DNA from 2 places in the Paenibacillus sp. J22R232 genome. Region 2 is predicted to be linked to the other one. Evidence: predicted binding sites of a transcription regulator. Region 2 holds the regulator's gene; the other holds the start of a gene.

Region 1 (15,757 bases), on a different contig from region 2:
AACCTTTTATAAAGAAAAGTTTTTTAATACGCACATGAGAATCAATCTGGATATGCTTAAAACCAGATATAGAGAAAGAACGTATCTTGAAGCGTCAATTCACGCAAAACAATCATTTGTCGTTGATAATACGAATCCAACAAAATTGGATCGCCAGAAATATATTGATGCGGTCAGCGGTCATGGTTATAAAATAATCGGCTACTTTTTTGAACCCAACCTAGATGAATCGCTCATTCGAAATGAACATCGTAATGACAGAGAGATGGTTCCGATCGTTGGGATTAAAAGCACGCTTGGAAAATTGCAGAGGCCCGAATATAACGAAGGATTTCATGAAATTTATGTTGTGACAACGAATGATGGGATTTTTAACGACACGATGCAACAGTTGTAGAAATCATTCCGACGTAAACTGTCCTGCAGAATTCCAAATTATGATGACCATAACAAAAAAAGCACATTAGTAGCTGTTTATTAAAAACAGAAAGCCAATGTGCTATACTTATTTTATTTAGATCACTTAAATGCTATTTTTTCAAAAAGGATGCGGCCGAGAGGACTCGAACCTCCACGGCTGTTACACCACTAGAACCTGAATCTAGCGCGTCTGCCAATTCCGCCACGGCCGCATAACTTGTTTCAACAGAAGATATCATAGCATGAATATGGTGGAAATGTCAATATTATTTTTGATAAATGGAGGAACGGTTGTGAAGCAATTAGAACAAAAGATTATTGAAGAAGGTATCGTGTTAAATGAAAATGTGCTGAAGGTGGATTCATTCCTGAACCATCAAGTCGATCCGGAGCTTATGTATAGCATTGGCCAGTCATTCGCTGCACTCTTTGAAGCGCAAAAAGTTACAAAGGTGCTCACGCTCGAATCCTCAGGCATTGCGCCTGCAGTCATGGCTGCGCTGCAAATGAACGTCCCGCTCGTGTTTGCACGAAAACGCAAATCGCTTACGCTCAAGGATGACCTGTACACGGAGAAAATTTTCTCGTTCACGAAGCAAGAAGAGAGCGAGGTTACCGTTTCGCGCAAGTTCATAACAGCAGAGGATCGTGTGCTGATTATTGATGATTTTCTGGCGAACGGCGACGCAGCGCTTGGTTTAGCGAAAATCGTAGAGCAAGCACAAGCTTCGGTGGCAGGAATCGGAATTGTGATCGAGAAAGCATTTCAGCCAGGTCGAAACAAACTGGTTGAGCTAGGGTATCTCGTGCATTCATTAGCAAGGGTAGCCTCTTTGTCAGATGGCAAAGCAACGTTTGTCCCTGATCCGAATCGTACAGACAGCAGCGTTTAATTGACAATTCAATGATCATGTAACTATAATGCTTACATAAAGATGGTATCGGATTCTTTCCTTACAGGAGGTGATCACGTTGACTAGCAATAGGTTTGCCGTTGCCGTTCATATTATGACGTTGCTTGAGACGAGTAAGACATCACGTCTGACATCAGACATTATCGCTAGCAGCGTGAATACAAACCCTGTCGTCATTCGAAGAATTATGGGAATGTTGAACAAAGCGGGTCTTGTCATGACGAGCGCCGGCGTTGCAGGAGCCGTCATCACAAGGCCGGCAAACGAGATTACGTTGAATGATATATACAACGCGGTTCATAACAATGGACAGGATGAGCTGTTTGCTATCCATGAGCAGCCTAATCCTGCTTGTACGGTTGGCCGCCATATTCAGTCGTCGCTGGAAACCGCTTTTAACGAGGCCCAGAAGGCAATGGCGGATAAGTTGGCGGGCATTACGCTTGAACAGATTTCATTAGACGTTATGAGCAAGGCGGATTAATGGAGAGTGTTATAAGAAGAGGCCTTCATAGGGCCTCTTTTTTGCTGTTTTTTTGTTGCTGCGGCACGCCAGTTGATTTCGTCTGGGTGAAAATGGAAGTGGGTTCATGGTGACAGGATTAGCATATTTCCCAGCATTTTCACAAACAATGATAGTAAAAGGCGAGAGGTGCGTGCAGCAGTGGGCAGACAGCAAAAAGATAAGACATGGGCAGTTGAGGTTGGACATGCGGGAAACTGGGTGCGTATGAGCATTAAAATTGCTGCGGTAATGGCATTATGCGGATTATTTACGGCAGGAGCCGGCATGACCAGCTTTGCGCTCTCGGCGAATAGGACCGGTACTGCCTTACAAGAGACGTCGAATGTACAGGTGCAGCGTGCTGTCGCCGTTGTGATTGACGATTTTGGCAACGGAATGAATGGAACGGCGGAGATGATGAAGCTGCCCATCAAAATAACGGCAGCGATTATGCCATTTATGCCGACAACGAAACAGGATGCCGAGGAAGCGCATAGACTCGGCCACGATATCATCGTACATATGCCCATGGAGCCAAATAAAGGATTGAAGAAATGGCTGGGGCCAGGCGCATTGACGACGGATTTGAGTGACGAAGAGGTTAAGAAACGGGTAGAAGCTGCGATTGATGATGTGCCACACGCCATTGGAATGAATAATCATATGGGTTCCAAGGTGACGGCTGACGAGAGAATGATGCGGATCGTACTTGGCGTATGCAAGGATCGAGGGTTGTTCTTCCTGGACAGCCGAACGACCTATAAAACAGTCGTTCCCAAAATCGCAGAGGAGCTGGGAGTACCGATCGTTTCGAATGACGTGTTCCTTGATGACGTATACTCCTTACAGCATATCTCCAAGCAAATCGGTGTCTTGCGCAAGCATTTGGAATCGCACGCCAGCTGCATCACGATCGGACATGTAGGGCCTCCCGGGAAATTTACCGCATCGGTCCTTCAGCAATCGATTCCTGTTATGCAGCCAAACGTGCAATTCGTAAAATTGACGGCGCTTATAAGCGGCGGCTCAATGAACGATCCACTTGTATTGCCTAATTCCTGAAGCGATGGCTTCGGCCACCTCTTGCTGCCGAACGGGATCTGTCAGCATGGTACGGTCTGCCGCGCTGCTAATGAAGCCCATCTCGACGATGACCGAAGGATCCGAAACTCGCTTGAGCAAATAAAACGGCTTTCCTTCACGCGGGAGGAAGGCCGTATTTTGTTGGCGATTAAGCGCGTCTTGAATGCAGAAAGCCAGCAAGGAGCTTTCACCGCTGCTTTGGTGCAGGACCAGCGGCCCTCTCTCCGTTGGTTTTTTGGACCAATTCACATGCAGGCTGATGAGCAGCTCGCTATCGATTTCTTCCGTCAGCTGGCGTCGCTGGGACAAATCCTTGCGATGCCTCGAGCGGGTAAGATGCCAGCGGTTGTCATCGCTTAAGGCATAGTCGCCATTGCGGTTAAGCACCGCGGGAATATTCTGGTTGCGAAGAATCGTGTATAGCTTGCGCGCAACCGCGAGATTAATGTCTTTCTCCAATATATCGGCTGCAGATGCGCCGCCATCAATACCCCCGTGTCCCGCATCGATAATGACAACGGTAGTGGGCAGCGCCCAATCCGCTCTGGAGCCAACCGGAATCAACGGCCAAGCGCTCGCGTTTGTCAAACCGCTGCAAAATGCAAGCCATAGTGCGATAGAGCCAATTATTATTGTACGAAACATAATGGTTGTTCCTCCAGATCACTTAGACTTATGCTTAGCGTGTCTTTTTGGAGGTCAACTCATGCATGTTTACATTCGGCTGGTCCGGGGCAAACTTAATGTATCATCTTATTTAAGAGCTGGAGGCGGGACTTATGGCAAAAGGCGATGAGTACGTGAAATATATGGCAGAGCAATTCGTGGCTTATATCGAAACGCCGAGGGAAGAGCGGAAGCAGACGCGGACATCAGCCAAAGCACGCAGGGAGCCATGGCTGACGCGGTGGTTCGGATGGGGACCGATGAGCATTATTTTATGGTGGAGAGGGCTCGTTCAGCGTCAGCGGTAGAAGCTTCCGAGTTCGATTAACAAGGATACCGGGATATAGCGCCTGTCTGAACCGTCCTCGTTCGTTTCGAGGGCAAGGTATATCGGGCCGTTGTCCCATTTATGATAACCGACTACAGACCACACATATCTCATTTGATCCTGGAACAGCTCTGCGGTGTATCGGAGCTGTTCTTTGTTGTTTATTCGTGCGAATAACGGAGAATAGGCAAAAGCGTTAACCGCAAGCGGCTTGTCGGTAAGCCAAGGAAGCCGGTCGTACGCTTGGAATGAAGGCAGGCTTAGCTGCTTCATAATTTTTGCAGGCTTACGGATTTGCACCGGAAGGGGAGCAGCCGATTTTGCAGCGGCAGCCTCGAGCCAATCTTTATCTTGAATGGGAAGGCTTTCGCCGCTGGAGGAATCGGTGTAATAAGATTGATCGCCATCGGCTATTTTCCATACTGACAGCAAGGGATTAACGTAAAGGGCTTCGATTTGCGTCGCAGGCTGCAGCAATTCTAGCTGCTTGACCGATCGCGACAATGTTCCTTGATCGAAGGGTGGGCTGCTGCTTGTCCCATATTCACCAAGTTGATAGCCGCCTGATTCCACGGCATGCACGATTAGATAGCCAACGGTTTGTTTTTGCTGCTTCACGAGAACCAGCCAGCTATGCGTACCTGGGCCTATTGGCGATATAACCAAGTCAGCTTTCTTCCAAGCGGCAAATGAATGCTGGGACGAGAGCTCTTGCACCCATTGCTCGGCTTGCTGCTGGACGGGCTCGTAGGTTGCTGCGGGAGTGGAGAGCGCAGATGCAGGCTGCTGCTGCATCCCGCCGGCATATAGCACAATTGCGGTTAGGACGCATGCTGCTGTCAGCTTTATGAATTTTTTTCGCAATATGATCACCTCTTTGCTATTGTATCGGACATGCCTCAAGAAGGCTGTTGCAACCTGTCAGGAAAAGGCGGCCGCATGACCGCCTTTTTTTGGCGTATTGCTGCGGATATCGTCAAATCCATGTCAGTCGATGCCCTCTAGATGGAAGATCCCGCAGTTAATAGCGGATGCAGTCACACGCGGCTCATATTGCCACCTGATCTCAGATTGGCGCTGGGCGAATTGCTCTTCGATAGCTGACTTGTTTTCCTCTAAGGCATGCTCTACAAGCGGTTTATAGTACCCGCTAATTCGCTCAAGCTCCTCTTCCAGTCGTGCAGAAGCGCTTTCTGCCCAGCTATAGTCATATGCCCGCAGCTTGCGCTCTAGCGCTTGCTCCACGATGCCGAGCGCTTTATTGTAAGAAATCCCGTTTTTGGTAATGTGAATATTCGCGGGCAGCCGCGGTGTAAGCTTGTTGGTGAGCAAGCGATCATAAAACTGCTCCACGCATTGTCCGGTCGCTAATGAAACACCGAAGCAATGGATCTCCTCGCGTTTGCGGTCGCACGCAAATTCTACGCGCATATTAACGCCAAGCCAAGCCGTATATGGCGTCGATGAGAAAGGATTGGCGCTTCGTTTGTCAGGCTCTTGGAATAAATAAACGTAGCTTCCCTTTGCCTTGGCGGCATCGAACAGCATATCCAGCTTGCGTGCCCCAAAAAACAAGTCCTCGCGCGGGACGCGGGCAGGTGCGGCAAGATTGCCGTGAACAAAGCCGAGCGACCTGCCTAGCGCTGCATTGGCGGCTGCCTCCTGCGCATTCTCTGCGGGAGCTTGCGCGGATTTGACCGCAGCGTCGTTTATTTTGGCTTCTTCGGCAGCATCGTATTTGTTCTTGTCCGTAACGAATAGAAAGGTCATCGTCTCGGGCTCGGCATTTACGCGGTCTACAAAGCTCCAATAGTAGGGACGATTCGTAAGCTCACGGTCTGCATGCGGCGAGAGCTTAACGGTGAAATGGTTGGGCGATTTTTCCAAAATCGAACATTCTGTCGCATCTAGGTAGCGGTTTACGAACTTGTGCACCTGCTTCTCGTTCAAGGCTGCACCTCCACGGTTTGTCCAAGCGAATCCAAATTGACGATCAGGTCGGGACTGGCGGTCTCCGGCTGATCCCCCGTTAATACTTCTTCGCGGATCCGGCTAAGCGACGTGCCCAAATGATTTATTTTTTGCTTCAAATCAGTGTCATTGCCTGATTCTAGCAGCATTTTGGCAAGTCTCTGCTCCAAGGAGCCGTCGCCTTTTTCGAATCGTTCGAGAATATGGTCAAGCTCTCCGATGACGAGCTCGAACAGGTTGATTTTCTCATGCAGCAGGTTCACGATATGCTCCTCGATGGTGCCTACGGTACATAGATTGTAGATTTTTACGTCTTCCTTTTGGCCAAGCCGATGGACGCGTCCGATCCGTTGTTCTACCCTCATCGGATTCCAAGGCAAATCGAAGTTAATCATATGGTGGCAAAACTGCAGGTTGATTCCTTCGCCGCCGGCTTCCGTTGCAATGAGAATTTGGGCGCGTCCCCGGAACAAATCCATCATCCAGTCCTTTTTGCCTCGATTCATCCCGCCGCGGTAAGGCACGGCAATCATGTTCTGTGCCCGGAAGAACTGCAGCAGATACTCCTGCGTAGCCCGATACTCGGTGAAAATAATGACTTTATCATTCATTTCCTTGACGAGCTCCATCGCTTTCTCGGCTTTCGTATTCGCTTTAATATTTTTGATTTTCTCCACAAGCTCCCAAATTCGCGGACGCATCGGAGAATCCTCGGCTGTTTTTTTGAATAGATTGACCAGCGTTAAAAAGACAGCGTCGCGGCTGCTGCATACTTCGCGCTGCAGCGTGACCAAGGAAAGCATGCTGGTTAAGTCGCCGCCGCTCTCCTCGTAACGCTCCTTCACAAACCCGGTTACCGAGTCATAAAGCGCCTTTTCGTCCTCGGATAAGGTGAGCGGGATGTTTTTGACGAAACGTTTCGTAAAGTGAATGCCGCCGTCGCCGCGGCGGTTGCGGATCATGACGCCGGACAGCGCTTCTTGCAGCTGATCCTCGTTCTTGGGCACGCGTTTGTCTACGACAAAGTTGGCGGCAAAATCGCTCATTCCGCCCAGCTGTCCCGGCTTTAACAGCGTAATGAGATTAAACAATTCATCCATGTCATTCTGAATCGGCGTGGCCGTGAGCAGCAGGCAATATTTCTTGCGCAGAAGGTTGGCAAATTGATAGTTCGTCGTTTTTTTGTTTTTAAGCTTATGCGCCTCATCAATAATGATGAGATCATAATCGGTGCTAAGCACCAGCTCGCGGTGCGGCTCTCTTTTAGCCGTATCTATCGATGCTACAACTACGTCATAGCCCCAAGTATGCGCCTTTTTCTGGGCGACAGCCGAGATTCCGAATTTTTGGTTAAGCTCCCGAACCCACTGCAGCACTAAGGAAGCGGGAACGAGAATTAAGACGCGTCTGGCCAACCCTCGCACGATGTATTCTTTGAGCACGAGACCCGCTTCTATCGTTTTGCCGAGACCAACCTCGTCTGCAAGTATAGCCCGCCCGCCCATCTCGTGCACGACCTTGCGCGCCGTGCTGATTTGATGGGGCATCGGCTCGAAAGAAGGAAGCGAACGAAGGCAGAGCAGCTGCTCGAAGCTTTCTATCCGTTTTGCCTGCTCGGCTTCCATAGCAAGCTGGTACAGTGTCCAATCATCCCATGGTCCGCCACGCGTCTGACGGTTTTGCAGCTCCTCGAACCAGGTACGGTCGCACTGCAAGTCGACAAGCGGATGCAGCTTGCGCGTGCCGGCATCGGCTGAAGCAGCCTGCGGCGTTGTTTGAAATGTCATCAAGTGCAGCTCCTTCCGCGGTATAAGGGATAAGTTGTAATCAGTATTGCCTTTTCAATCAATAATAATAAGATGCCGCATAAAAAAGAGTATGGACAAGCAAATTGGCGAGAGCGTGCATGTAAGCGAAGGAGATTGAGGTTTCGCGCCATTCAGAAGCAAGAAAATCAATATCTAGTATAGTATAATGATTAAATGACACAATATATTGTGCTAAACGCATAGTATGGAGATACATATGGTTATAGCGCGATAACCTGAAGGAGGAATCGTTTAGATGGGGAAAGCAGAAGGAAGGCGCCTTGAGGGATTAAGCGAGAAAATATTTTTGGACCGGTATGCTTGGAAAAACGCGGATACTAGCCTGACGAAGATCGGTGATACCGTTCTCGTATTGACGCAGGATGATCCAAAGTTTCCTGTAAAAGAAGTGGGAGAAGTAGTCGCGCGCGTAGGCAATCACGTACAGGTGAAGCTCAGGAACGGCGAACAAACGGAGTCGAGCATCGAGAAGCTCACCTTGACGGTGGAGAAAACGCCAGAGGAGATGTGGGACCGTCTTGCGGGAGCTATGGCATCCGTTGAAGAGAGCCAAGAGAAACAGGATGAGTGGAGAGAGAAATTCAGATATATCCTACATGATTGGAAGTTGGTACCAGGCGGAAGAATCGCGGCAGGCGCCGGGGCAAGCGAAGAGCTGACTTTGTTTAATTGCTACGTCATTCCCTCGCCGAAAGACAGCCGTGGCGGCATTATGGGGAGTTTGTCCGACATGACTGAGATCATGGCACGAGGCGGAGGAGTAGGCATGAACCTTTCTTCGCTTCGTCCTCGCCGCGCAATCGTAGCCGGAGTCAACGGTTCTTCGAGCGGCGCCGTGTCTTGGGGGGGATTGTTCAGTTATACGACGGGATTAATCGAGCAGGGCGGAAGCAGGAGAGGCGCATTAATGCTTATGCTTAACGATTGGCATCCGGATGTGCTGGAATTCATTACGGTCAAGCAAACGATGGGCCAAGTTACAAACGCGAATCTATCAGTGTGCGTAAGCAATGCGTTCATGCAGGCAGTGAAAGAGGACGCGGATTGGGAGCTCGTATTCCCTGATACGAAGGAAAAGGATTACGACGAGCTCTGGTCTGGCGATCTGGAGGAATGGAAGAGGCTTGGGAAAAAAGTTATCCACTATCAAACCGTGCGTGCACGCGATATTTGGCAAACCATCATCGATGCGGCTTGGAAGTCCGCGGAGCCTGGCGTTGTTTTTATGGAATACTACAATCAAATGTCGAACAGCTGGTATTTCAACCCTATCGTCAGCACGAACCCCTGCGGAGAGCAAGGACTGCCGGGCTGGGGCGTATGCAACCTTTCGGCCGTGAATTTATCGCAATTCTATGACGAGAAGACGCATGATGTCGCGTGGGAGGAGCTTGCTCAGGTGACACGCTGGTCCGTGCGGTTTCTGGATAATGTCATTGACAAGACGCCTTACCATTTCGAAGAAAATGAGCGCAACCAGAAGCTTGAACGCCGCATTGGTCTCGGTACGATGGGGCTGGCCGAGCTGATGATCAAGCTGGGAATTCGTTACGGGAGCAAGGAGTCCTTGGCGTTTCTCGATAAGCTGTATGCGTTTATGGCCCGTGAATCTTATCTGGCGTCTACGGAAATTGCAGCGGAGAAGGGCTCGTTCCAAGCATTCGATGCGGAGAAGTACGTACAGAGCGGCTTTATGAAAAATTTGATTCACGCTTTCCCGGAAATTGGCGAAGCCGTTTCCGAGAATGGAATGCGGAATGTGACGGTCATTACGCAGGCTCCGACAGGAAGCACGGGGACAATGGTCGGAACCTCGACGGGGATCGAGCCTTATTTTGCATTCGAATATTACCGGCAGAGCCGATTAGGCTACGATAAGCAAGACGTGCCTATTGCGGCAGATTGGAAGGCAGCCAATCCTGGAAAGGAGCTCCCCGATTATTATGTCACGGCGATGAGCTTATCCGCGGAGGATCACATTCGCGTACAGGCGGCTATTCAGCGCTGGGTAGACAGCTCGATCTCGAAAACAGCGAATTGCCCGGCTGACTTTACGGTTGAAGAAACAGGGAAGCTGTATGAGCTTGCATTTGAGCTCGGCTGTAAAGGCGTGACGATCTATCGGGATGGAAGCCGCGATGTGCAGGTCTTATCTACGGAGAAGAGCGGAGCATTGCGTGAGGACGAACATGCGGCTGATGAGACGAAGTCGGCTGCTGATATGGCTTCTGAGGTCGACAAAGCCGAGCATTTCGATGCGTCTCTTGTAGAAGCGGTTGTTCCTGACTTAGCGGCTGAGCAAGTGCTCGATAAACAATACAAGCGGAGGCCGCAGGTGTTAAGAGGCGCTACCTATAAAGTGAACTCACCGTTCGGCATGGCTTATATTACGATTAATGACTTGAATGGCACGCCGGGCGAGATCTTTCTGAATGTGGGCAAAGCCGGCTCCGATGTATTCGCAATGGCTGAGGCGCTGGGGCGCGTTTGCTCATTATTCCTGCGTTACGGCGATCACGGGAACAAGGTGAAGCTGCTCATTAAGCATTTAAAGGGAATAGGAGGTTCGGGAGCAATCGGATTCGGCGCCAACAGGGTGGAATCCATTGCGGACGCCGTCGCCAAAGCGCTGGAGCTGCATGCGGAGAGCGGAGAAGAGACTGCGGCTGCCATGCATGTTCCAATAGAAAAAGCGGCAAACAAAGGTAATCATCCGGTAGCGGCGCCTTTAAGAGATTTATGCCCATCCTGCGGTTCGGCTGCCTTGATTAATATCGAAGGCTGCAAGCAGTGTACGAATTGCGGCTATAGCAGATGCTAGATGTGCAAATAGTCATGCGTTAAATCTATCATAACTATAGAAACGATAATATTGATCGATGATTCATCCTCCATTACAATCAACTTATGTTGAAAAATGATTGTAGGAGGCTGGTTGTAATGTCAAATTCGGTTGCGGATATCAAAATTCCAGATAGCAAGCTGGCGTTAGGGGCTGCAGAGCTTCTTCGCGAGCACGGCAATGATTTATTGTGGAACCATTCTCACCGGGTATTTGTGTTCGGAGCGCTGCAAGGCAGAAACGGCGGCATTTCATTCGATCCAGAGTTGCTTTACATCAGCGCATTGTTTCATGACCTCGGGCTGACGAAGCATTATAGCAGCCCGGACAAACGCTTTGAAGTAGACGGCGCCAACGCAGCAAGGAGCTATCTCCAGCAGCATGGCGTGCCTAACGATTCCATTCGCCTTGTCTGGGATGCGATTGCCTTGCATACGACGATCGGCATTGCCCAGTTCAAGGAGCCGGAGGTGGCACTTATCTATTCGGGAGTCGGCTATGACGTGATGGGAGAGAACTTTGAAAGCATAGCGGAGGAGATCCGCGAGAAAGTAGTAAAAGCGTATCCGCGCGATCAATTCAAAAGCAAAATTTTGCCTGCTTTCCTTGAGGGCTTCAAGCATAAGCCGGAGACGACTTTCGGCAATATTAAAGCTGACGTTTGTACGCTGCTGCTTCCGGGATTTAAGCCGGCTAACTTTTGTGATTGCGTTTTGCATTCGCCTTGGAATGAGTAATAATAAAAACAGGGAAGACATCGCTGCTCACGGGTGTTTTTTCTGTTTTTACAGTTTATAATGGGGGAATCAAAAGGGTAGGCGGAGGTACTATGGAAATTAGACAATTGGAGTATTTCAAGGCACTGTGCAAGGAGCTTCACTTCACTCGCGCATCTGAACGGCTTGGCGTTACCCAGCCAACCTTAAGTCATCAAATTAAGGCTTTGGAGGATGAGCTCGGCGTTCAGCTGTTTGACAGGATCGGCAAAAAAACGATGGTTACGGAAGCAGGAGCTATTCTATTGAAGCACTGCGACCATATCTTTCAAAGCATGGCAAGTGCAAAGGGGGAAATGGAAGAGCTGCAAACGCTCAAGCGTGGCAGCCTGTCAATCGGTGCGCTGCCTGGCGAATTAAATTCGCTTGTGTCGGCAGCCACGGTACATTTCCATGCGCAATTCCCTGAGATCCAGATGAAGGTATGGGGAGCGGATGATGTCATTGAGCGTGTCGTGCACAATGAGCTGGATGTGGCGCTCACTATTCTGCCTGTCATCGACGAGCGGATTGTTTCCGTTCCTTTATACGAGGAGGAGCTGTTTTTAACGCTTTCCCATGAGCATCCGCTCGCTGCGCTCGAATCCGTTCAATTGGAGGATATCTCGCAAGAGCCATTTATCCTGTTCCCCAAAACCTATAAATGCAGGGAGCAGACGGACACCGCTTACAAAGCTGTCGGCATAGTACTGAATCCAATCGTTGAAACGGATGCAATGGAGACCATTTTCAGCCTTATCCAGGCAAAAGCAGGCGTATCGATACTGTCGAGAACGTTAATATCGATTCATAAATCGGATGCCATTAAAACCGTTAAGATCATCAATCCGTCTATTAAACGAACGATTGGACTGATTTATCATAAGGAAAAATACATTGGTTTTGCGGCACGGAAGTTTATAGAACTAATAAGGAGCCGAGTTTCTTCTTTTTAGAATCCAGCAGCTCGCATTTGGCTAACAAAAGCCCTTCAAATCTATAACTCTATAAAACAATCATTTGCCTTGTTACAAAAGCTAGAGTTGCGTCATATGTTGTAAGTAGCTTCTATGAGGAGGTATTACGCATATGGCAAAAGACAAGAAAAAAGCAGCAAGCAGCTCAAATGGCAATCGTACAGGCGGCAATCGCACGGGAGGGGAACGTACAGGCGGAAACCGCACGGGTGGCAACCGCACGGGAGGCAACCGCACGGGTGGCAACCGCACGGGAGGCAACCGCACGGGAGGCAACCGCACGGGAGGCAACCGCACGGGAGGCAACCGTACTGGGGGCAACCGCACGGGAGGCAACCGTACGGGAGGCAACCGTACTGGGGGCAACCGCACGGGAGGCAACCGTACCGGAGGTAACCGCACCGGTGGTAACCGCTCTGGCGGCAGAGGTCCCGGCGCTCGTCCGATGGAGCAGACTGACGGAGAATAAGGAACAATAGTTAACATCCCCAAAACAGTCCATTTCTCAATGAGAAACGGACTGTTTTTTTTGCAACCCTACTTGCCTTTGCGTGTTAATGCAGCAAGCGAATCCCATTCCTCGTCCGTCACTGCCGAGAGCCCGTTAAACTGTCCTGCTCCTTGCAGCCATTCCCCGCCGTCAATCGTAACGACTTCGCCGTTCAGATAAGCCGCATAATCAGAAACGAGATAAGCGGCCAGGTATGCCAGCTCTTCTTTGTTTCCAACGCGACCGAGCGGAATTCGGGCTTGCATCTGCTCTTCCAGCGCAGCAGTGGGGGACAGGCGTGACCAAGCTCCTTCAGTCGGAAAGGGCCCAGGTGCTATTGCAACCTGCCGAATGCCGTATTTCGCCCATTCCACCGCTAGCGATCTTGTGAGAGCCAGAACGCCTGCTTTCGCGGCTGCGGAAGGGACGACATAGCCAGAGCCGGTAGAAGCATAAGTGGTTACGATGTTCAGCATGGTGCCGCTTCTCCCTTGTTCGATCCAACGCTTCCCGACCTCAAGTGTCGTATAGAAGGTTCCATGCAACACAATGTTCAGAACCGAATCCACCGCTTTCGGAGAGAGGCGTTCCGTTGGGCTGATGAAATTGCCGGCGGCATTGTTGACGAGCACATCGATTGGCCCGAGCTGCTCTTCGACGTCATCGATAAGTGCTTGAATTTGGAGGGGATCGCGTACATCGCAGCTTTTGTAGAAAACGGGACAAGCTTCTGATCCCATCGCATCGGCTGCTTGCCGGAGTACAGTCTCTTTTCGGCTGGCAATGGCAAGACGCGCGCCAAGAGCGATGAACGCCTCGCCCATTGCCCGCCCTAGGCCGGTCGCGCCGCCTGTAATTAAAATGACTTTTCCCTGTAACAGATTAGGGGAGAAAGGACCCATTCCTTCAGCCTCCTTAGCACTCGCATGCTTTTAATTAAGCATATCGAAACGGGCATCCGGTTATGTATGGGTAATCCGAGAATAAAAACCAGCTTCCCAGTGAACAGTACATTAGAAATGGAGGCGACAAGCATGGGAGCATCGGAGGAGAAGCTGTCCTGGCAGCAATTCATGCTATTCGGCATTGGGTGCACGATTGGGACAGGCTTCTTTCTAGGTTCAAGCATCGCGATTCAAAAAAGCGGTTATTTCGTGCTGTATATATTTCTGCTTGCGGCGATTGCTACGCTTTTTGTGTATGAGGCACTCGCTCAAATGACTGCGCAGCATCCGGAAAAGGGTTCTTTCCGTACGTATGCGAAACAGGCTTTCGGGCGTTGGGCCGGTTTCAGCATCGGCTGGGTCTATTGGTCCTCCGAGATGCTCATACTCGGCAGTTCATTAACGGCTATCGGCTTATTCTCGCAATACTGGCTGCCTGGCGTACCGCTCTGGGTTTTCGCAGCCGCATATTCGGCGCTTGCATTGCTCGTTGTCATTCTGGGTTCCAAAGGAATCAACAAGGCGGAGGATATGTTTGCGGTCGTGAAAATAGCTGCAATCGTCATGTTTATCGTCGTTGCGGGGTATGGCGCAATGAAAGGACTGGGCCATGTACATCCCGTTAAAGAAAGCATGTCCGAATGGGGCGATAAAGGCTGGCTCGGAGCTTGGAAAGGCTTATTGTACGCTTTCTATGCTTTTAGCGGCATTGAGGTTATGGGATTTATGGCTATGCATTTGCGGAACCCGAAGGAGGCTCTCAAAGCAGGCCGAATCATGCTCTTAATCGTGACGGTGCTGTATGTAAGCGCTATTGGAATAGCGCTTCTATTTATGACAAAGGAGCAATGGCTCCCGAATGAAAGCCCGCTCATCATTCCGCTCACGGCGATGAAGCTTCCTGTATTGGTGCATATCCTTAACGGGGTGTTGATCATAGCTGGCTTTTCTATACTCGTTGCTTCCTTGTATGGCGTTTCTTCGATGCTTATGACGCTCTCGGAGGATGGAGATGCACCGAAGTGGCTGGCGCAAAAAACGAAAAAACGCCAGCTCCCGCTTCATGCCCTATGCGTCAATACGGCGGGGCTTTGTATTTCGATTCTGCTTGCGTTATGGATGCCGAAGAAGATCTTCGAGCAAATCACGACGGCAGGCGGACTCGTGCTGCTGTATACGTGGATATTCGTGCTTATAACTTATCTGAAGCTCATGAAACCAAAGGTCAGCTCCAAGCTGAAAACATGGTCGGCTATCCTCGTACTCTTTGCAGCGGTATTCGGCGTACTGGCTGAAAAATCGGGAAGAGCCGGGTTTTGGGCAAGCTTGCTCATCGTCATCGTCGTTCTTATAGTCACATTAGCGATGCGGAGGGTTTGGACCAAGCAAGAGCAGGCATAATGCTTGCTTCTGCCCTTACCCTTATTTGTGAAAGAGCTGGCCTAGCCCTTTAACTTTGTTTTTCATATAAGTATAAGGGCATTTGGAAGGAGCGCTCTCGTCATCCCGCAAAAAATATTGCTTCCATTCGTGGTTATCCTCCTGCCCATACCATTTGAGCGAGGGATGTGCAGGTATGCCGTCATACTCTACCAGCTTCTTGCGGATTAGCTTCTTCATATTGCGCCCAAAGGACGTAGAGTCATTGATTTCCTCGAATACGAAGCGCGGCTGGAAGGCGATGGTGAAATAGGGGGATTGACGGCTTTTGCGAACGGTATGCGCCGGCGTGCTGCAGAATGCGAAATAAGGCTGGCCGTTATAGCAGAATTCCCAGGAATGATGGGCAGGATCGGTGGAGATAGCTTCCGGCCAAGGTTCTTCGTCTTTTGCGCTGACGCGGCTTAGAACGGACCAGAAGAGCTCTTCGTAACGGTCTACGGAATAGTGATCTAGGCATTCGGCTGGTGTCTCGAAAAAAATGACGAGAGAAGCATATTTCCCCGTATCACGCGAAATTTCGCCATATTGGTGAAGCAATTCCGACACCTCGGCAATGGCATGCTCATCCCTTGGATCAGATGCGAATCCGA
Region 2 (15,757 bases):
GGATATGAGTCGTTAACGAGAACGGAGGACCGCTCTTGGTTCGCAGGACCGATGGATTTGTTCCTGTTCGCGGAGAAAGAAGGGTTGACGTACAGCTTGGACCGGCTAGCTAGAGAGAAGGCGATAGACGGCTGCATCCCGCTTGCGCCCGATCAGAAGCTGTTCATCAATGTGATGGCGCAAATTATGGAAGATCCCAGCTTCTCGCCGGGCCAAACGTTAAGCTTGCTCGAGCAGCATAAACTTTCGCCGCATCATGTCGTATTCGAAATAACGGAGCGGAATTCGATTGCGGATTTCGGAACGGTCAAAAAAGCGCTGGAGCATTACCGAAGCCAGGGCTATCAAATCGCGATAGATGACGTTGGCGCGGGTTATTCCTCTTTGCAGTCAATCGTGGAGCTGCGTCCGGACTATTTGAAGGTCGACCGCTCCATCGTTCAGAACATCCATCTCGACGAGATGAAGGAGCATATCTTGAATACATTGATTCAGCTTGCGCTCAAAATGGACATTTCGGTCATTGCCGAAGGAATCGAGCTGGAGGAGGAGCTGGCGAAGGTTCGCGAAATGGGTGTCCAATATGCCCAGGGCTATTTGCTGGGACGGCCAGCACCGTTCGATTCGAATAAGCTATAATCGTTAAGGATAGGCTTTCCTTAGGCAGCGATGCTTGGGGAAAGCCGTTTTTGTGCTATAATGGAACGTATGAAAGCTACATAAAGAAGGTGTGATTCCTTATGGAAAAATGGATGCTCATTGATGGAAATAGTATCATATACCGCGCGTTTTTTGCGATTCCGCCGCTCACGAATTCGTCCGGCAGCCATACGAACGCGATATTCGGATTTACGACCATGCTGCTCAAGCTGCTGGAGCAGGAAAAACCGACGCATGTGCTGGTCGCGTTCGATGCCGGAAAGGTTACGTTCCGCCACGAAGGCTATGCGGAATACAAAGGCGGAAGGCAGAAGACGCCGCCTGAGCTGTCGGAGCAATTCCCCGTGCTCAAAGAGCTGCTGGGCGCTTTTAATATTTCGCAGTACGAGCTGGCCGGATATGAGGCGGATGACATTATCGGCACGCTAACGAAGGCTGCCGACGACAAAGGCGTCGAGACATTCGTCGTAACCGGGGACAAGGATATGCTGCAGCTTGCCTCCGATAAGGTGACGATCGCGGTTACGCGCAAAGGTGTCAGCGAGGTTGACCTGTATACGCCTGAAGCTATCCAAGAAAAATACGGACTGGTGCCGATGCAGATTATCGATCTGAAGGGCCTGATGGGCGATGTCTCCGATAATATCCCGGGCGTACCCGGCGTTGGAGAGAAGACGGCGCTGAAGCTGCTGCATGAGCACGGCACAGTAGAGAATGTCCTTGCCAACCTGGACAAGCTGAAGGGGAAACTGAAGGAAAACATCGAGACGCATAAGGACGATGCGGAGATGAGCAAGAAGCTGGCGACGATCTTCCGCGAGGTGCCGTTCGAGAAAAGCATAGACGAGCTCAGCTATGCGGGTTATGACGGGCCCAAGCTGGCCGAAGCTTTCCGCAAACTCGAATTCAAGTCATTGATTGAGCGGCTGCAGCTTGGGGCGGAAGCAGGCGATATGGAAGAAGAAGCGCAGGCCGCAGCGGCAGACCTGTCGATCCATGTGATTGAATCCGAGGAGCATAAGGACGCGCTTGACCGACTGGTAGGCATACTCGGCAAAACAGATAAAAACGGCCTCTACATCGAAGCGATTGGCGAAAACCCGCATCATGCTGAGCTGATCGGTCTCGCAATTGCTGCGGAAGATGCCGTATTCGCAATGCCTTACTCGGTGTTAAAGCAACCTTTTGCAGCTAAGCTGCGCGACTGGCTGGAACAAGCGGACAAGCCCAAATACGGCTTTGACCTGCATAAGGTGGAGCTTGCGCTCAAATGGAGCGGAATTGTCTTCGAGGGCTCAGCCTTCGACGTCCAGCTCGCCGCATACCTGCTTGACCCAACCGAAGCGAGCCAGACGCTGAGCGGCATCAACGAGAAGCAAGGACTGTCCCTGCTGCCGCCGGATGAAGCGGTATACGGGAAGGGCGCGAAGTTCAAAGTGCCGGATGCGGATACGTTATACCGGCATTTGGCTCTGAAGGCGGAAGCGGTTCGGAAGCTGGTGCCGCTGTTAACCGAGGAGCTCGGCAATACGGGAATGAGCAAGCTTTATTTTGACATGGAGCATCCCTTGTCCCGTATACTCGCCGGTATGGAGTTCCAGGGCATCAAGGTGAAATCCGAGGAGCTGGAGGCGCTTGGCCGGAACCTGGAGGGGCAGCTTACGACGATCATTAGCAACGTGTACAAGCTCGCCGGGATGGAATTCAACATTGGTTCACCTAAGCAGTTAGGCGAGGTTTTGTTCGAGAAGCTGGGACTGCCCGCCAAGAAAAAGACGAAAACAGGCTATTCAACGGATGCAGAGGTGCTTGAGGAGCTTGCTCCTTATCATGACATTATTCCGCTCATCCTGCATTACCGCCAGCTCTCCAAGCTGCAGTCCACTTATGTAGAAGGGCTGCTGAAGGAGGTACGCAAGGAAACGGGCAAGATCCATACCTATTACCGCCAGACGATTGCAGCTACGGGCCGACTAAGCAGCCAGTTCCCGAACCTGCAGAATATTCCGATCCGCTTGGAAGAAGGACGCCAAATCCGCAAGGCATTCGTCCCGTCTGAGCCTGGCTGGTCCATTGTCGCAGCCGACTATTCGCAGATTGAGCTACGCGTGCTTGCCCACATTGCAGATGACGAGAACATGAAGGAAGCTTTCATACACGATATGGATATCCATACGAAGACGGCGATGGATGTGTTCGGCGTAACCGCGGAAGAGGTGGACTCCAATATGCGCCGCTCGGCGAAGGCGGTTAACTTCGGTATCGTCTATGGCATCAGCGATTTTGGCTTGTCGCAGAATCTGGGCATTACGCGTAATGAGGCAGGAAAGTTTATCGCGGATTACAAAGAAGTATTCAAAGGCGTTCGCCAATATATGCATGATATCGTGCAGCAAGCTAAGCGCGACGGCTACGTGGCGACGCTGCTGGAGCGCAGGCGTTATCTGAACGACATTAACGCTTCCAATTTCAACCTTCGTTCCTTTGCGGAGCGGACGGCGATGAATACGCCTATTCAGGGTACGGCAGCCGATATTATCAAGCTGGCGATGGTGCATATGGACGCGACACTGCGCGAGCGCAAGCTGAAGAGCCGCATGCTGCTGCAGGTACACGATGAGCTCGTATTCGAAGTGCCGCAGGAGGAGCTGGAGCTGATGAAGACGCTGGTGCCGGAAGTCATGGCTGGCGCGCTTAAGCTGGACGTTCCGCTTAAGGCCGATATGAGTTTCGGTGACAATTGGTATGAAGCAAAGTAACCCGCTGGCGCGCTGTTTCGGGTATAATGGTTGTTGAGGTGAGGAGAAAATGCCTGAATTGCCAGAGGTAGAAACCGTTAGAAGAACATTGATCGAACTTGTCGCGGGAAAACGAATCCAGTCCGTTACGGTTAAACTCCCGCGTATTATACAGCGCCCTGCTGAGCCCGAGCAGTTCGCAGATGCTTTGGCCGGACATACGATCCAAACCGTTGAGCGCCGCGGCAAATTTCTGCGGATCATCCTGGACGGTCTCGTCCTGGTCTCGCATTTGCGCATGGAAGGCCGCTATGGCGTGTTCCCTTCGGATGAGCCGATCGAGCTGCATACGCATGTGATATTCCATTTCGAGGACGGTACGGATCTCCGCTACAAGGACGTGCGACAATTCGGCACGATGCATCTGTTCGCAGCAGGGCAGGAGCTGGAGCTGCCGCCGCTGAACAAGCTGGGGATAGAGCCGCTTGAGCCGGACTTTACCGTTGAATTGCTGCGAAGCAAGCTGGAGAAGCGGGCAACGAAAATTAAGCCTCTGCTGCTCAATCAAGAGCATATTGTCGGACTTGGCAACATTTATGTGGATGAAGCGCTGTTTCAGGCTCGCATTCATCCAGAGCGTTCCCCCGGTTCACTGAAGCCGGCAGAGTGGAAACGGTTGTACGAGGCAATAAGGTCGACGCTTGCGCATGCGGTAGAAGCAGGCGGTTCATCGATCAAGTCTTACGTGAACGGGCAAGGTGAGATGGGGATGTTCCAGCATCAACTGCTCGTCTACGGCAAGAAGGATGAGCCATGCCCGAACTGCTCGAGACCGATTCATAAATTCGTCGTTGGCGGAAGAGGCACGCATATTTGCAGTAAATGCCAGACATTGGAGGAAGCAGGACAGGCCAAGGCAAAGTAGCTTTTTGGATCGACAAGCACAGACAAATACTCCCCGCATATGATAGATGTGTTACGAACAATAGGCGAATGACTACTCACAGCATCTGAGTGAGCCGGATATTCGCCGTGCGGGGAGGGACTTTACGATTGTTCGCGCATGTTGCTTCATTGTTAGTGCTTGCTTTTGCCGTTAGCTTGGATGGATTCGGTGTTGGCGTTACGTACGGCTTGCGGAGAATTCGCATCCCAATGCTGTCGGTACTTATCATTGCTTGCTGCTCGGGTTTGATTATTTATTTATCCATGCAGGTTGGCGGCCTGCTGACCAGTTTTCTGTCCGAATTCGCTGCGCGGCTCATTGGTGCCTGCGTGCTCATTCTCATCGGAGGCTGGGCGCTGCTGCAGCTTAGAAAAGGAAAGCATGCTGACGAGCCGGGCGATTCCGAGGATGCTTCGCGGCTTGAGAGTGCAGCGGCGGCTGAAGGCAGTCCGCATGCCCATGCGGGCGAGATCGCGAGCGCTGCCCTAGTTGTCATGGTTGAGCTGAAGCGGCTGGGTCTGGTCATTCAGATTCTAAGAACGCCGCAAGCTGCCGATGTCGACAAATCCGGAACGATCTCCGCATCGGAAGCGGTCATGCTTGGCGTGGCGTTGTCGCTTGATGCATTCGGTGCCGGTCTTGGAGCAGCATTGATCGGTTTGCCTTCCTTGCTGACGGCTTTGACGATCGCGGCTGCAAGTGCCATCTTCTTGATAGGGGGCATGCGTTTCGGCTTTCGCTTCTCGGGCTGGAGAGGCATGCAAACATTATCTTTGCTTCCAGGCATATTATTGATCATGATGGGAATCATGAAGCTGTTATAATTAGAGGTGAAATGGATGAGAATCGGATTAACCGGCGGTATTGCCAGCGGTAAGAGCACTATCGCCAACATGCTGGTGGAACGCGGTGCGCTGCTGGTCGATGCCGATCAAGTCGCAAGAGAGGTCGTGCTTCCGGGCCAGCCGGCACTGGAGGCAATTGCCTCTACGTTTGGACAAGCTGTTATTGAAAGCGACGGCTCTCTTAACCGCAAGGAGCTTGGAGCTATCGTTTTTCAGGATAAAAGCATGCTGAAGAAGCTTGAAGCCATTACGCACCCGGCGATTCGCGCAAGCATGCAGGCGACTATACATACCTACGCGGAACAATTTCCGAACCGGCTGATCATAGCTGACGTGCCGCTGTTGTACGAAACCAAGCAGGAAGAGCTGTATGATGGCATAATGGTCGTCTACGTGCCTGCTGAGCTGCAGAAGGTTCGATTAATGGCGCGGAATCAAGTAACGGAAGAAGAAGCCGTTCGCCGGATAGCGCTGCAGATGGATATTGAACAGAAACGTGCGCTAGCTGACTTTGTCATTGACAACAGCGGATCGCTTGACGAAACGAAACGCCAGCTGGATGCATTCTGGGAAAGTCAGTGCTTGCTATGAGAGTGCTGCTGAAGAAAAGAGTGCTTCTGGTATTGTTGCTGGGGCTGCTGACGATTATGTTTTTGAAATCGGACTGGCTGGCCACGTTGATGTATCCGGTGAAATACAAAGACGATATTCGGGCCAGCGCATCCAATTACGAGGTTGAACCTCATTTGGTTGCCGCGATTATACGCAGTGAAACGAATTACCAGACAGGCAAGGATTCAAAAAAAGGCGCTTTGGGCTTGATGCAAATTATGCCGGATACGGCAGAGTGGGTCGTGAAAAAGGCTGGCTTTCAGGATGTTACGGAGGATACGCTTCGGCATCGCGCGGATGTCAGCATTGAGGTTGGATCTTGGTATTTGAAGTCGTTGAACCAGCAGTTTGATGAGAATATGGTCGCTACCGTCGCTGCGTATAATGCTGGGCCGGGCAATGTTCGGAAATGGCTGGATACGGGCGTGTGGGATGGATCGATGGAAAAGGTAAAGGAAATCCCATTCGGCGAGACGAGGTACTATGTACAGCGGGTTATTTATTATTATAATAAGTATAAGGATTTATATCCTAGCTTTTAATCCAATCGAGCAATTGCCAAATCGAAAATACAATGAAGCCTTGGTGGCCCGCCTCTTCATGGACGGGCCCAGCCAAAGCTTCCGTTATTCATACAACTTTTAATGAATCATTATTTGTATTGACCAGCAAGGGATTGCTCGGCAATTTGCACTAGGCGGCGGGTAATGTATCCCCCGATGGAGCCTGCGTCTTTTGTAGCCATGTTGCCGTAGTATCCGTCTTGCGGAATTGCGATGCCTAGCTCTTGAGCAACTTCATATTTCATTTGATCAAGGGCAGCTGTCGCTTGTGGCACTACCAATTGGTTACTGCTGCGGGATGCGCTCATGTATGTTCACCTCCTTGCGGTTGGTAAAAGTATTATGTGCAAAAATCGAAACTTCATTACAGGAATTACATGGAAATTAAAATTTTTTTTGAATAGCCGATTTATAAGGCATTCCGCGAACAGGAAAGGAGGCAATATCCGTTATGAAATGCCCATACTGCGACTATGCCGGAACGAAAGTATTAGACTCCAGGCCAGCCAACGAGAACAAATCAATCCGCCGTCGACGCGAGTGTGAGAAGTGCAGCCGCCGATTCACAACTTTCGAAATGATTGAAGAAACGCCTCTTATTGTCATCAAGAAGGATGGTAGCCGTGAAGAGTTCAGCCGCGACAAAATTTTGCGCGGTCTCATCCGAGCCTGCGAGAAGCGGCCCGTACCTGTTGAGCGTCTCGAGGTTATCGTATCTGAGGTAGAGAAGGAGCTTCGCACCACGGCACATGCTGAGGTCGACAGCAGCGACATAGGAGCCATCGTCATGAATGAGCTGTATCCGGTGGATGAGGTAGCTTACGTCCGCTTTGCGTCCGTTTATCGTCAATTCAAGGATATCGATATGTTCATGAAGGAGCTTAATAACCTGTTATCCAAGCATCCGCTCAACAGCATGATAGATAAAGATTGACAGATCTTAGCACCATATGCTAAGATCAATCTTGTCGTCATTTGCGCAAATAAGAGGAAATGCTTTACTGCTCAGAAGATGAAAATACCAGCATTAGATTGATTCTGGGGGCTTAGCTCAGCTGGGAGAGCGCTTGCATGGCATGCAAGAGGTCAGCGGTTCGATCCCGCTAGTCTCCACCAAATTAAACACTCAAGCAACCCGGCAGGGTTGCTTTTTTATTGTTGGCTTGGCCGAGATCGAACCAAATTAAGGCGTTCCGCTCGCAGGAAATCGGAAGCGGACAAGCATGGCAAATTCTTACGGGTAGCCTGCCGTTACGTGCATAGAGTACGGAACAATGAGAGTATGACGATCTCTAGTGCAGATGAGATCAGCCGTTTCAGCCATAACAAAGAAAAACTGCCCATCCCTGTCACAGCCAGGTTTGGGCAGATTCTCTTTGTTAGTTGAATGTCTTCAGAAGGCGTTTCGCCGTTCCAATAAAAGCCGGGGAATAGTCCGCGTCTATCATTATGCGATTACTTATTAATCAAATCTGCTTGCTGTAAGAATCTTGTTACAATAGCAGCAGTTTGCGCACGTGATAGGTGAGTTGCTGCTGTTAGATGTTGATTATCGCCTTGCATGATATTGTTCATGACCATAAGTGCGACGGCTTTCTTCGCCCAACCAGCAACTTGTTGACTGTCCTCAAACGAAATTAATGCTTGATCCGCTTCGGAATCCGTCACGGTCGACGCAAGCGAAGTGATCGCCATCGCTCTAGATAAGATGACAGCGGCTTCTTGCCTTGTGATCGTCTGATTAGGCCTAATTGTATGATCCTCAAAACCTTGAACAAGTTGATACGTTAAAGCCGCTTGTACAACAGATGCATACCAATCCGAGGACTTTACATCTAGTGGCAAGTTGATTTGCCCAACTGGCTTCAAGCCCAATGCTCTAACCACAATCGCGAGAAACTCTGCACGGGTGATATCTTGATCAGGTTGAAAGGTTGTTGCTGTAACACCATTGATAATGAGGCGCGAAGCCATGTTATTGACATCATTTTGACTCCAATGTCCTTGTACGTCGGCGAATTTCTTCGAATTCCAGATAATCGAATAGGTACTATTCGTTAAGCTATTCATGACGGCATGTAGTTTGCCGTCTTTTGTAAAGATATTCGTTGGAATGTGGGATATCGTTCCATCTTCATTTAATACGACGCCAGTTGTTATTTGAGTCGGATCGGTTAAATTCGGCAGTACAATCTCACGTGACACATAACGATCGAATCGATCGATCTTAAGGGTACGGTCTCCATACGTAGCAATAATTTCAAAATTAATCGCTGGAGCAGCCAAACTCACATCTTGGTTTGCAGCGGCAGTTGCAACCAACTGTTTACTTTCGGCAGAAGCTTTTCCCATACGAATGCTTAGCGTAATCTCTTCTGGCTTTACGTTATTGCCAAACTGAGACGCGATTTGATCAATCAATAGCTGATTCGATTGAATGGTATAAATAGCATCTTTGGTGTCAATTTTAATAACGGTATCTGTTTTATCCAATGATTTAATGATTTTACCGTTCAATTCTGTCTGGATTACATCTGATTTGGAAGTGACTGGAATAATGAGTGTTTGACTGTTCTTACCTTCCAGCACGGCAATCAATTTCTCGGTATCAAGGGATACAATCGTCGTCGATTGTCCACCTACAACAATTTCTTTTAACGTCGCTATTTTATCTAGCTTTACACCATCCAATATAATGGAGGTATCTGGATTTGTATTAACTGGTTGTGTGGCTGGTGGTCCACTTTCCGTAACTTTAGGAACGAAGCTTTTGATAATCGTGACATTGTCGGCATAGTAGTTTGCCGTAGCTAGATCATCTTTACCATCGTTATTGAAATCGCCAGCCGCAACCGACCGAGGCATGACATCGGTATTATAACTATTTTCCAAGCTAAAAGTGCCCGTGCCATCGCCCATAAATACAGACAGTGACCGTAATAAAGCAGGAACTGCAATATCCAACTTCCCATCACCGTTAAAATCACCAACTGCTAGCGAAAAAACCTGATTCGAAAATGTCGAAATCGTTTCCTCGCGAAATGTGCCCGTTTGATCCCCAAAGAGAATATGAAGTGAATATTCTGATGGACCATTAATAGCAACCGCTATATCAGCCCATCCATCACGGTTAAAATCACCTGAAGCAAGCGCGCTTGGTTCGTAGATGCCCCCATATTCGTCACCAGCGGTAAACGTCCCATCCCCTTGTCCATTCAGAATATATACGTTCTTCGTTCCCTTGTTAGCTATAGCCAGATCGATCATGCCATCATCATTAAAATGACCGGAAACGATGGAATTGGGTGAAGCGATTCGATTATCAACGGGATGATCTTCTAGCTGAAATTCCCCATTGCCGTCTCCAAGCAACACGCTTAGATGGTTTGATCCTGTATGGGCTACAGCTAGATCGGGAGTATTGTCTCCATTAAAATCAGCAACAGCAATTGTTCTAGCATTAGAACCGGCTACGGTGCTGGATACAACACTTTTGCTAATAAATGATCCTGTCCCATCGTTTAATAACCTTGTTATGGTATTATCACCGGAATTAGCAATGACCAGATCTTGTTTGCCATCGAGGTTAAGGTCAACTGACAACAGTTGAACGGGCTTGCTCCCAACCTCATAATGAATAGCGGCTGCAAACTGACCTTTTCCATTACCACGCATGATGGACACATTATTAGAATTAAAATTTGCCGTTGCGATATCCAACTTCCCATCTCCGTCAAAGTCGAAACTTGTAACTGACGAGGGTTGACTGCCGTTAACCTCATAATTAACGGATGCAAGCAGCGTTCCGTCTCCTCTACCTAATAAAACGGAAGAAAAATTAATATTATTACCAAATTCATCATAATTCGCGGCGACCACGTCCAATTTAAGATCCGAATTGAAATCAGCAATAACGACCTGCGAGTAAGAACCTTGTACAGCATATCGATCTGCGGCTTGCAAGGATAGCACGGATCCTGCACTATCATTTAATAAAATGGATACTTGAGTTGCCTCCGAACAACCAACGGCCAAATCAAGATCACCATCACCGTCTAGATCAGCGAGAGCAAGCGAGTATGGATCATCGAGAGCGGGTACGTATGAACTTGGACAGCTAGCCTTAAATTTCGCGGCAGATGCAAATGAACCTTGTCCGTCACCTTGAAGAATAGAGATCCCAGCCGAATCTCCAGTAGTAACCGCTACGATATCCGCATGACCATCCCCATTCATATCTCCAATAATAGATGTTCTTGGGTTGTTCCCAATTGAATATTCAGTAGTTGACATCGACGATAAGTTCCCATTATTAGTTAAAATAGAAACTTTCCCTTCATTACTATGGGTAATAATAAAATCTAAATTGCCATCCCCGTTAATGTCACCGGCAGTAATAGAGCTAGGCTCATAATCTACTCGAATCGGGAACGGCTCACTAAATGTGAGCGTCCCATCCGATTGTGGAGATTCACCGAGCAACAATACAATCTGATGCTCATTTGTAAGCGAGTCACGGTTAGATACAGCCAAATCGATAAACGAATCTTTGTTGAAATCCCCTATCGTAACTGAACTAGGCGTAAATGTGCTGTAGTCGAAGCTGTCGATATAGACATTATAATTTACCGTGGACTTAAACTCCCCATCTGCTTGACCTATCAGTACAGAAACCGTGCTAGAATGAATATCACTAGCTCCATTCCCGCTGTTAGCCGTTACAATATCTGCGATGTTATCCCCATTCAGATCGCCAACAGCTACATCACTAGGCTTCATACCAACCGGATAATGTTTCTCTTGATAAAGACCAGAACGATCATTAAGTAGAATGGAAACCTGGTTCTCATATGAATTCGCAGTTGCTAGATCAGGTAGTCCATCCTTATTAAAATCACCAACAGCCATCGCATTAGGCTGAGCGCCTAATCCGATGTTCTCCGCTCCTTCAAAGTTTGATTTGCCTATTGCGGTAGTAGGTAGAATAAGTACAAATAAACATAAACTTAAAACAATTAATTTTAATCTCCTAGAACTAGATTTCTTCGACATAATTCTCAAAATTTCCAACTCCCCTACATATTTCGACGCTTTTACTCGCGTGAATATAACATAAAATATTCCAGTTCGTCAATATAAACCTCTATGTAACAGCGGCTTGCATACTTGTTTATAGTATAATATAGCAGCCGTTAGATTCACCAAATTCTGATCTAGCAACCATCCAAGTCCATGCCGCTTGCACGCTTAAACACAAAAACTGCCCACTTCCGGCTACAGCCAGTTTTGGACAGTTTTCATTTCGACCCGCGGATGACAAGGACATCGTTTTCATCAAATTAATATTGCCCCCGTAAAGGATAAGACTGCCTCATTGGAACTTTATTGCAACACTCGTATGATAAGATAAGTCCACATACAGAATGTGTTCCGGGAAATGATTGCAGGGTGAAAAGAAGTAGTGAGATTACGTTTTTTTGCACGTACGCTTATCGCTTTTTGAGTCCTGTTATTTTTTTGAGCTTGTGAAAACGCTAACATCGAGTCGGTTGTGGACGGATGCGACTTTACAAGATTGGACATCTGGAATAGTAAGGGGGATGAGGCGGCGGGCAGAAAAGCGGAAATGTGTTGTCAGGCCACGCATGAGTGGGTCATATCCAGATGAAAACCTAAAAATATTAACTTTGGAGGAAATGTGAGAATGATAAAAAGACGGCTATTAGCCTATTTACTTATGGCGTCGATGCTATTTACTTTGGCTTCTCCGCTAGCGTCAGTCAGCGCGGCGTGGGGAGATGCCGTATCTCTTTTGACCGTAAATGCAGGTGCGGATGGCAATACGGCGACATACGCCGATGCGCCGGACGGGCAGAAAGCGTGGAGTTTAAATACCGGAACCTCAAAGGGCGGTGGTCCTTGGGATAACCTCTTTACACCGAGCGTGGCGCCTCTGAAAGATGTATCCGCTTACAAAGACGGCTATTTCGCTTTTGAGATGTATATTCCGAGTGCCAGCTTTAAAAATATGCAAGGAAATAACTGGCTCGTCATCGTAAGCGACAGTAATCCTGCCGCGGATAAGTTTAACGCCGACTCTCGTCTCCAGCTAGATGTAAGCGGAGTTGCAAATGGAGCGGTGGGCACATGGGCGACGGTCTATGCAAAGTTATCGACGTCAAGTGCAGTAGCCGGTAATTTCAATGACGCCTGGCTAGACAAAGTAACCAGGCTGGCCATGCATCTGCAATGGGATACTAGTGTCCCTGGCACCGACGTTTTCATAAAAAACCCGCGTTTCCAGAAAAGTTCGTTAGGCGTTCCTGCTTCACCGTCAACGGCTCCCGCACTTGATGTTGCAACAAAAACAGTAACTGCGAACGCACCGGCTAGCGGGCAAGCCGTGGAATTCGCAACAAGCGAAGATGGTATCGCTCCCGCATCCGGCTGGGTGGATGGAAGCAAAAACGGTAATGTTTATACGCATCAATTTGCCACATTACCTTTGGCAGACACCTACTATGTATTCGCGCGAGCGAAAGCAGAAACCAATTATAATTTCATCGGCGCATCTACAAGAATTACCGTAACTTCAATTAACGAACAAACATTGGTAGATGAGGCGTCGTCGTCCCTGACATGGGATTCGATTAAAGGTAGCAATACTTCGAATAACGATGTGAAATCACAACTTAGTCTTCCGACAACAATAGGAACAACTAACGTAGCATGGACTTCGGACAATTCGGCAATAAGCAACACCGGAAGCGTAAATCGGTTATTTAATAGAGAAGAAGATAAAACCGTAGTACTCACGGCGACAGTAACCAAGGGTAATGCAAGTGCTACGCGAACGATTACGGTGACGGTGAAATCCGTACCGGCGGCGGTAAACGCTCTAGCTGCGACGTATTTTCCAAATATAGAAGAGGGAACGGATAATGCGGTTGCGCCGGACGGAAATAACGCGGTTAAGCTAGGCGCTGGGAAAATAGGCGCCGGCGCTGAACGGCTTTGGGATGCCCGCTTTATTAATGGCAGCGGCAATCAGAACTTATTAGCATACGCGAATCAATATTTTGTTTTTGATATGTATGTTACGCATACGGATCTTTTGAAATTAAACGGGAATAACTGGGTTGCGATGGCTTCTGGCAGCAACAATGTTGACACCAATTCGCGACTTAACCTTAATGTTAACGAAATCAAAAATGGAAAGGTTAATGAATGGATTACCGTTTATGCGCAATTATCATCTGCAAACTCTCCAAATGGCTTCAATCCCGTTAATTTGGACACGGTACAGGCAGTGAGATTGCAAATGCAGTGGTCTTCCGTGCCACAAGGCGACATCTATATCAAGAACCCGCGTTTCCAGAATTCCGTGGATTCGCCGAAAGCGACTCCTGCAGCTGTTGAAACAGCCGACGTCGTTACGTTATCGTCAGCAGCGCCGACAAATGGCCAGGCTGTGCAGTTCGCGATAAACACCACCGGTAGCGCTCCTGCAGAGGGCGATTGGACATTGGGGACTCTTCAATCAGGCGTTTATACTGCGGAACTTGCAAAACCAGCAGGCAACACCTATTATACTTTCGCACGTACGGCTCAAAATACGCAATATCCTTTCGCAGGAACGCATACAAGAGTGAAGGTGGAGCATCTTGACGACAATCAGGCAGTAGCGGACGCGAAAACGAAGCTGACCTGGGATACGATTAGGAAATCGAATGCGCTTCAATCCGAAGTAAGAACGGAGTTGGCGCTTAACGCAACGGGTGCGAATGATACGGCTATAGTGTGGTCGGCTGAACCGGCAGGTATCATAAATACCGCAACCGGAAGCGTAACCCGCGACCCTGACGTAGGAAAACCCGTGACCCTTACGGCGACAATATCCAAAGGTAATGCAGCACCTGTTCATGTGGTTTTTAATTTAACAGTAGCGAGTACGACAAACGAACTGGCTGAAGTGTTCATTGATTTCAATGATCCTGAATCATTTGAAGCAGTCGATACAATAGGGAGCGGACTCAGCGACGGTGGGGATCCAGCCGGACCGTTTGAAGGACTTCAAGGCAACGGCATAGGCGTCAGCCTCATCGGAGACGGCGGTACCGCTGTTGAAGCAGTCACTCAAAGCGGCGTGGACGCTGTAAAGGTTGGCAACTTTATGTACGTAATTGTAGACGACCTTAAACTTAAGCAAGCAAACAAGGTTGAATTAGCGGTCACATACTGGAGACCGAGCGCAACGGGCGGTATTTCGTTACAGTACAACACGATATATCCCGGCAATTTCTCTGGGTTTGAGGCGTATAGATCTGCGAGCATTCCAGCGATAGGAAGCGGAAACTCTTGGGTGACTTCACAAGTTGTGCTTAACGGAATTAACTTTGCAGTAGGCGCACAAAATCAAGGAGCACACTTCCGAATCGGTACATCCGGAGAAATCATTCAGAGCATACGAATAACCGAAATTCCCCCAACGGATGAAGAAGCGGTAAAGCTTGTTTCGGACGCGCTGACTTGGGACGCTATCAAGGGCACGAACACGAGACAGGATCTGGTTGAAACAGGTTTGACACTTGCTAAGGTGGGTTCAGCGAATACGGAGATTGCGTGGACATCTAGCAATAACACGGTAATCAACAGCAACACCGGCGCAGTGGATCGTCAAGAAGCGAGCACAGCCGTAACCCTCACGGCGACAGTAAGCAAAGGTACGGCAACACCGGTTGTGAAATCATTTAATATAGTCGTTCGCGGCACAGGTACCGGAACGGACGAGGATGCGGTAAATGATATGTTGAATAAATTGACATGGGACTTAATCAAAGGCGTGAATGTTTCTGAGGCTAATGTGACGACGAACTTAGTACTTCCGTCAATGGGTGAGAATATGACGGATATTACATGGGCGACATCCGCTGCTACCCTTATAACAGCTGCAGGCGTAATACCGACTAACCGTCCGGATGGCGGCGGTGAGGTAACGCTCACGGCGACGATAAAAAGAGGTCCGGTAGCCGCTCCAGTAACCGAGACTAAAACCTTTGTACTCACGGTTCCGAATAGATATGATTACGCAAAACATATCAGAACGGCAATCGTTCAGGAAAATGATGCGAAAGATTGGGCGATTTCTGACTTTAACGTGCTCGCTTTCGGCGCGAAAACAGCTGAGATGGCAGCAACGGAAGGTTTAGTTAATTTCGATAACAGAGAAGCTTTCCAGGCGGCAATTGATGCGGCTTATAATGACGGCGGCGGCGTCGTATACATTCCGGCGGGAACCTATGCGTTCTATTCGGAAACTACCGGCACAATAAGCGTTCAAAGCACGACTGGCAGTACAAACTACGAATATAAACAAGTTTTAAATTTGCGGGC

Evidence for each region. Region 2 encodes NrdR, which represses ribonucleotide reductase genes. Its sites were predicted from a motif close to AACACNATATATNGTGTT; they were not measured.
Region 1: a site for NrdR is predicted at 7,872-7,889, ahead of AC0YN3_RS00725 (adenosylcobalamin-dependent ribonucleoside-diphosphate reductase). Genes of this name have one in related genera too.

What each region holds. Positions count from the first base shown of each region.
Region 1 is NZ_JBWDNK010000001.1:155,989-171,745, forward strand. It holds gene AC0YN3_RS00675 (AAA family ATPase) at 1-397, shown strand, start outside; tRNA gene AC0YN3_RS00680 (tRNA-Leu) at 549-632, opposite strand; gene AC0YN3_RS00685 (xanthine phosphoribosyltransferase) at 714-1,313, shown strand; gene AC0YN3_RS00690 (Rrf2 family transcriptional regulator) at 1,393-1,818, shown strand; gene AC0YN3_RS00695 (divergent polysaccharide deacetylase family protein) at 1,999-2,901, shown strand; gene AC0YN3_RS00700 (N-acetylmuramoyl-L-alanine amidase family protein) at 2,866-3,567, opposite strand; gene AC0YN3_RS00705 (YqzE family protein) at 3,702-3,896, shown strand; gene AC0YN3_RS00710 (hypothetical protein) at 3,887-4,780, opposite strand; gene AC0YN3_RS00715 (YqhG family protein) at 4,904-5,866, opposite strand; gene AC0YN3_RS00720 (DEAD/DEAH box helicase) at 5,863-7,674, opposite strand; gene AC0YN3_RS00725 (adenosylcobalamin-dependent ribonucleoside-diphosphate reductase) at 7,952-10,537, shown strand; gene AC0YN3_RS00730 (HD domain-containing protein) at 10,657-11,295, shown strand; gene AC0YN3_RS00735 (LysR family transcriptional regulator) at 11,388-12,269, shown strand; gene AC0YN3_RS00740 (hypothetical protein) at 12,403-12,759, shown strand; gene AC0YN3_RS00745 (SDR family oxidoreductase) at 12,828-13,682, opposite strand; gene AC0YN3_RS00750 (amino acid permease) at 13,815-15,125, shown strand; gene AC0YN3_RS00755 (YqcI/YcgG family protein) at 15,147-15,757, opposite strand, start outside.
Region 2 is NZ_JBWDNK010000013.1:139,466-155,222, forward strand. It holds gene AC0YN3_RS26750 (EAL domain-containing protein) at 1-639, shown strand, start outside; gene polA (DNA polymerase I) at 741-3,419, shown strand; gene mutM (DNA-formamidopyrimidine glycosylase) at 3,469-4,323, shown strand; gene AC0YN3_RS26765 (MntP/YtaF family protein) at 4,452-5,168, shown strand; gene coaE (dephospho-CoA kinase) at 5,184-5,780, shown strand; gene AC0YN3_RS26775 (lytic transglycosylase domain-containing protein) at 5,777-6,343, shown strand; gene AC0YN3_RS26780 (alpha/beta-type small acid-soluble spore protein) at 6,454-6,672, opposite strand; gene nrdR (transcriptional regulator NrdR) at 6,816-7,298, shown strand; tRNA gene AC0YN3_RS26790 (tRNA-Ala) at 7,405-7,480, shown strand; gene AC0YN3_RS26795 (FG-GAP-like repeat-containing protein) at 7,820-11,416, opposite strand; gene AC0YN3_RS26800 (immunoglobulin-like domain-containing protein) at 12,069-15,757, shown strand, end outside.